Regions from separate parts of the Paenibacillus sp. MAH-35 genome, predicted to be linked through region 1. Evidence: riboswitches for the same ligand, from Rfam matches in the RefSeq annotation. Region 1 holds a riboswitch; the other holds the start of a gene.

Region 1 (3,414 bases):
TTCAGGAAAGCGTAGCCGAACAAGATGCCGAGAATCGTCACTTCCACGAACCGGGTGTACACCGGGTAGATCGGATACTGCGTATGGCTGAACGCCCAGATGACGCTTGGTATAACGACGGCCAGAAACGTATTGCGAAGCAGCTTCTTAAACAGAGCGATGCCGAAAAAACGGTAAATCGCTTCCTCGGAAATCGCCGCCGTCCAGGCCATAAGCGGAAAGATCCCCGGAAGCAGCATGTTAAGCGGCGATCCGGACGGGTCGTTCACCGCCCACATATCGAACCGGTGTTCAGCGGTGAAAAACAGCAGCGACTGCACTCCTAGCAAACCGAAGGCGAGCAGGTAGCCCCGTTTCATGCTGGACAGCGTATGAGCCCCGAAGCCCGGCTCTCTCCATCGCGGCCACAGCCGTCTTCCTTGTTCCCGCCACAGCGGATCGCCGGCGGCGAACGAGAAGTAACAGATGATCGCCATGATCGTCACGACGACCGTCATCAGAATCATGGTGACGACGGCGGCTTCAGTTGAGAAGAAGGGGTCCATGCCTTCGGCTTCGAGTGTTTTGAAGGCGGGAATCATATTGATATTGTTGATCCAGTACAACACCAGAAAGGTGGCCGTTAAGCCGATCCCCCGGACGAACGAGATCTGTTTCCGGTAAGCGATCGCAATGGCGATGGCGGCCAGCCCCATGACCGATGACAGGATCAAATTCCACTGCGTCATCGCCGAGGCCGCCTGGTCCTGCCGTTTGACCCAGTCGAGATGGCTTTGCGGAATCCGGAACTCGTTATAATAGGCGGTTGCCTGCCCGCCCCGGACCTCCACTACCTTCAGCAGCTTGGCGCCGCCGATCGTACCTGCGCGATGCTCGAATACGAACCGGTGGGGCGTAGCGGCGTTCGGCCGGAGCGAGCTGTAGTCAGAGAGGGAGAGTCCGTCCTTCCGCAGCACCTCTTCGGCAATCCGGCGGCCTACCTCGACCGACGGGGCGTTCTCCCGGCTGCTCTTCCTCCACCCGATGACGGCGCCGCTTGTCATATGTACATCGACGACATATTCGGCTCCGCGCCCGTCCGTCAGATCGACGCGATAATAATCGATCGGAGCCCGTTCCTGAAACCGGGATTTGTAATCCGCGACCCGCTTCTCCTTCTGGATATAGCCGCTCAGCAGCTTGTCGGACTGGTAGACGACGAACGTGCTGGAAGCCGGATAACCGGTCAACTCTGCGATATGCGCCTTTGCGGCGTCCGCTGCCGCTTGCTTGGATACGGTCGGCATCGTCTCGGTTAAGATGTCGGGCTCTTTGTTTCCCGTAAAAAAAGACCACCAGTTGGTGATGACGAATAAGAGGATGCCGATAACAGCAAAAGTTCCCAGCATGGATGAAAACGGGCGTTTCATGGATCCCTCCCGAACTTTTTTTCTAACGTAACATACTTTTTTTCGAAATGCCACTTAAACGGAAGCAACGGAGGTAGGGACAATGAAAAGAGGCAGGCACGCTTGTTATTCGGCCGGAAGCCGCCGATTCCTCCATGTTTTTAAGCGAATGCCGGCTTTGTGCAAGCGGGTGCGGCGGGATTATAATCGAGTTCGTCAAGTATTATTCGCTTCTGCTTCAGAGCCGCTACTGCCAGCGCACCATTACGCGAAGACCGGACTCTAATCTGAAAAGCGGAATAAGAAACTCTACAACACGAGCCGTTTAAGGTGCGCGCATCGCAGCGGACTCTCATATCAAGCCGAATTTCTTAATGAAAACGGGGGAACCATTCAAGTAGGAGCAGTTTTGCGGTGTCCGAGAAAACCGCAAGTTTTGCTCATGGGGTGAATTTCGCAGCACCGTTCCCAGCAGCGGCAAGCGAAAAGGGTGCCTTACAACCCGAATCCGTCAGCTAACCTCGTAGGCTTCAGTTTGGAAACCACACCGGACAAACGGCATTGGGATTCCAATGTCTTTTTTTGTTGTTCCTGCAAACTACGATCCGTCTTGCCGATCGGAGAGGTGACCCTGCTTGAAACCACTTATAGGGTTCAGAAGGCTTACGCCGCCGCAATTTCTTGTTCTGGGCTTCGCACTGATTATTTTTTCGGGCGGGCTGCTGCTGTCTTTGCCCGTGTCCACAACGAACGGGGAAGGTTTGCCTCTGGTGGATGCTCTATTTACAGCGACCTCGGCTACGTGCGTAACCGGGCTGGTTGTCGTTGACACGGGAACGTATTTTACCGTATTTGGTCAAGTAGTCATTATGGCGCTTATTCAGGTCGGGGGACTCGGTTTCATGACGATGTCAACGCTGATCGCGCTCGTCCTGCGCAAGCGGATCTCGCTAAGGGAACGGCTGATTCTGCAGGAAGCAATGAATCAGGTTTCGATGGAAGGGATCGTGCGGCTGATCCGCAAAGTATTGCTGTATTCCTTGACGATTGAGCTTGCAGCCGCTGCACTGTTCGCGATTCGCTGGTCGTTCGACTATAGCGCCGGCCGTGCGGTTTATATGGGAGTGTTCCACGCGGTTTCGATGTTTAATAACGCCGGATTCGATCTTTTCGGCCATTTTCGGAGTCTGATGCCTTATGCGGACGACCCGCTGATTAATATCGTCGCCATGTCGCTTATTATTTTGGGGGGCATCGGCTTTATCGTAATCTCGGATCTGATGGAATACGGAAAGAAACGCAAGCTGTCACTTCACTCCAAAGTCGTGCTTAGCATGACCGGGTTTCTGATCGTATTCGGAGCGATCGTCATCTTTTTATTCGAATATACGAATCCGAAGACGCTTGGGGCTTTGAACGGCACGGGCAAAGTGCTCGCCTCCTTTTTTCAGTCGGTGACGCCACGCACCGCGGGGGCCAATACGCTCGACATCGCAGGACTCCGGCAAGCGACACAATTTTTTATCATTATATTGATGTTTATCGGCGCGTCCCCGGGTTCGACCGGCGGGGGAATCAAGACGACCACCTTTACGACGCTGATCGGCGCCGTCATCGCGATGATCCGGGGCAAGGAAGATATCGTCCTGTTTCGTTACCGGCTGGCCAAAGACCGGATTTACAAAGCGATTACGCTTACGATCCTCGCCTTGTTCCTGGTCGTATTTATGACGATGCTGCTCTCTACGACGGAGGACCATTCCTTCCTAATGATCTTATTCGAAGTGACGTCGGCTTTCGGTACCGTCGGCTTATCGATGGGTCTGACTCCGGAGCTGACGGCTTTCGGTAAAATCATTATTATGATCACGATGTTTGCGGGCCGGCTTGGACCGATTACGCTGGCTTACGCGCTGCAGCCTAAAACGGAGAGAGAACTATATAGACATCCGGAAGGTAAAATTATTATCGGATAGGAGAAGTTTTTACGATGAAAATGAAACAATTTGCAGTGATCGGTCTGGGG
Region 2 (3,414 bases), on a different contig from region 1:
CAAGTAGCTGTACAGCATCGCGCCCCGGAAGTACGGTCCCATCCGGGCTTCCATCGGCAGGAGAAAGATCAGATCCGCTTCCCGCAACAGCGTCCGGATCGGGCTAACTGCGATAAAAGGCGTCAGCCATAAAGCGATGACGATTGCATACGGGAACGTTTCCGGTATGCGTCCAAGAGCTTTGCCGTAAAAATAGGAGGAGGCGATGAACGCGATCAGGAGAAACAGGAAAAATCCACTTTGCCCGGCATATGCCGTATACCGCGACACGATCTTCAGATGGGCCGACAACCGGTTTTTCCATAAAGCGGCTGCGGGGTTCATGTCGGTCCCCCTTTTACTAGCGTATAAAATACGTCGTCGAGCGTTGTATCGGGGACAGCCCCGGCGCTCCGGCGCAGCTCGTCGAGCGTCCCTTTCGACGCGATTCTCCCTCTGTTAAGGACGACATACCGGTCGCAATACGTTTCAAGCGTCGACAAAATATGAGAGCTGATCAAGAAGGCGGCGCCGTTCCGTTTGCGCTCCACCATCAGATCGAGCAGCGACCGGATGCCGAGCGGATCGAGTCCGAGGAACGGTTCGTCGATGACATACAGCGGAGGTTCGACAAGAAATGCGTTCATGATCATTACTTTTTGACGCATGCCCTTCGACAAGGTCTGAGGGAAGGAGTCCAGCTTCTCGGTCATGTCGAACTGGCCGGCGAGCGTTTTCGAGCGGCGTTTGAACTGCGTCTCATCGAGTCCGTAAGCCATAGCCGTCATTCGTAAATGTTCGCGGATCGTCAGTTCCTCGTACAGTTCGGGGGCTTCGGGCACATAGGCAAAGGAGGCGCGGTACTTCTCGGCGTTGTCCGACACGCGGAGCCCGTTCACCCGAACTTCTCCTTGCTGAGGGACGAGCAGCCCGAGGATATGTTTGATCGTCGTGCTTTTGCCTGCGCCGTTTAATCCGATCAGCCCGACCATCTCTCCGGAATCGATCGAAAACGAGAGTTCGTGGACGACCGGCCGGTTCCAGATGTAGCCGCCGGACATCCCCTGAATATGCAAAAACGGTTTCATAATGTTCCTCCACATGTAAGCTTTTACCTGTGGACATCATAACATTTTTGTTCGAGCAAATCACGTTAAAGCGCTTTCTTTTCGCGTTTGGCACACGAAGAAAGCGGCATAAAAGAATTAGACGAAGAAAAACAACGATTTGTTGCATAAAAAAAGTGAATTCTCGGTGATTTTTCCCCTTTTCGCATGAAAATCGGATTTATTTCCTCTTTACAGGTTTTTCATAAGGCTTTAATATAACGATCATAATGATTCTAACCGCATACCGCCATCGACTTACCCATCGCTGAGTTTCCGACAGGGAAACGGGGGAACCAAGTTATCTATGGGGTGAATACTGCACGAAGCCGTTCGCGGCGCTGTGCAATTAGGGCGACTCTCGCGTCCGAACCCGGCAGCTAACCTCGTAAGCGTGAAGAGAGAGGCACGATTGTCGGGCATTGATGCGCTCCCAAGTATGGGATGAGCATTCGATTCAACGCCGCGAGAAGAGTACCTCTTCGCCGCGGCTTTTATTTTCGCACAATTCGAAAATATTCCTGCATGGACAGAACATACCGGATCTGTCAACGATTGTAGCCCGAAGCCTTACAACACGATGGCAATAGCGTGAATCATCCAAATTTAACCAGGTCACGTCAATTCTAGTCATGCGTAACACTCGACGGCGAGGCTGATGAAGGAGGACCGAAGAAGTGGGCGTTATTCAAAACGGAGAAACCCATGTAAAGCGATCATCCAGCATGTCTTTCGCAATGCGATGGAAGCATGGAAACTTGCGTTTGATCTTAGTAGGCGCTTTGTTTTCAATCGTGATGACAATGATGTTCGTGCTGCTCATGCAAGGCACGTCTATCAAAAAAGTGGGGTTAGTGGTAAACGGGGAAGAGAAACACATAAAAACGAGACAAACTACATTGTCCGCTCTTCTGGAGGAACAGCAAATTCCGGTAAGCGAGCACGACCGGGTTTCGGCGGTGCTTGGTACCGAGTTGAAGCATAACGATAAGTTTCATATCCAGCATACAATCCCGGTGCAGCTCACGGCTGACGGCAGAACCGAAACGTTATACACGGTCGGCAAAACCGTAGAGCAGACGCTGCAAGATCTCGGCATGGAGATCGGGGAACTCGACAAGCTGACGCCACCCGCGGAAGAAGCCGTAACGGAAGGTTCTCAAATTCAGATTGTCCGCGTGCACAAAGTTGTGGAAGACCAGACCGAAACGATTCCGTTCGAGACGGTCAAGCAAGACGATCCCAATCTGCTCAAGGGTAAGGAGCAGGTTGTATCGGAAGGCGTAGAAGGCGTACTTGCGAAGAAGATCGAGAAGGTATACGAAGACGGCGAGCTCGTAGCTGAGAATGTCGTCGATACGAAAGTTGCACAGGAAAGCGTTACTAAAGTGGTTGCGCTTGGAACCAAAAATCCGGTAGTCGTCTTGTCCGCCTCTTCGCCGAATATCGATGAGGTAGCGAAAGGCGACGTCAAATTCGGCTACAAGCAAATTTTGAATAATGTTACGCTAACCGCTTATTCCGTGGATGTTGCTTCAACAGGCAAGACCAGCGATCACCCCCAATACGGCATTACGTCTTCCGGCGCCAAGGTAAGTGAAGGACGTACAATTGCGGTCGATCCGAAAGTCATCCCGATTGGCTGGTGGGTGTACATCGAAGGGATCGGTCTGCGCCGCGCCGAAGATACGGGCAGCGCTATCAAAGGCAACAAAATCGACGTTTACTTCGATAATCCCGACTATGCCAAGCGTTTCGGCCTGAAGCGTGGATACAAAGTCTATATTATCGGCAAAGAAAAGCCGGTAGATAATTAATGCTCCGCTGCAGTTTCGGGGCCTTCCGGCCCTATATATATTATTCAATTACCCGCAATACCGTTGATCGAAACGGGATCATTGGGTATATTGATATATAACAACAATGTGAAAGAAGAGGCGAGCCCTCTTCTTTTTGTTCGTACAAGGAAAGGAATCACAGAACATGATTCAAGAAATTATCGTGGTCGAAGGACGGGACGATACAGTCGCCATCAAGAGGGCGGTGGATGCGGAGACGATCGAGACTGGCGGCTCGGCGATCGGCGACGAAGTGCTGAGACGAATTGCGCTCGCCAAGGAGCGCCGCGGCGTTATTATATTCACAGATCCGGATCATGCAGGCGAACGCATCCGCAAAATCGTCTCGGCTAAAGTCCCGGGCTGCAAGCACGCCTTCCTCACCCAGGAGGAAGCGACCCGCAAATCGGACATCGGGGTGGAGAACGCCTCCAGGGAAGCGATTATCCGGGCGCTTGAAAATGTCCGCACCGAAGCGGCAATCGGCCAGA

Evidence for each region. A riboswitch is a leader RNA that binds a small molecule or an ion and turns the genes downstream of it on or off. The one in region 1 is predicted to bind cyclic di-AMP.
Region 2: it holds a riboswitch for cyclic di-AMP, as region 1 does, so the genes downstream of both, AC3Y2E_RS27280 (resuscitation-promoting factor) here and AC3Y2E_RS18660 (TrkH family potassium uptake protein) in region 1, are expected to answer to the same signal.

Annotation. Positions count from the first base shown of each region.
Region 1 covers NZ_JBYUPU010000017.1:14,636-18,049, forward strand. The annotation lists gene AC3Y2E_RS18655 (CPBP family intramembrane glutamic endopeptidase) at 1-1,409, opposite strand, end outside; cyclic di-AMP (ydaO/yuaA leader) riboswitch at 1,739-1,933, shown strand; gene AC3Y2E_RS18660 (TrkH family potassium uptake protein) at 2,024-3,364, shown strand; gene AC3Y2E_RS18665 (potassium channel family protein) at 3,379-3,414, shown strand, end outside.
Region 2 covers NZ_JBYUPU010000037.1:54,925-58,338, reverse strand. The annotation lists gene AC3Y2E_RS27290 (ABC transporter permease) at 1-324, opposite strand, end outside; gene AC3Y2E_RS27285 (ABC transporter ATP-binding protein) at 321-1,067, opposite strand; cyclic di-AMP (ydaO/yuaA leader) riboswitch at 1,342-1,494, shown strand; gene AC3Y2E_RS27280 (resuscitation-promoting factor) at 1,844-2,902, shown strand; gene rnmV (ribonuclease M5) at 3,069-3,414, shown strand, end outside.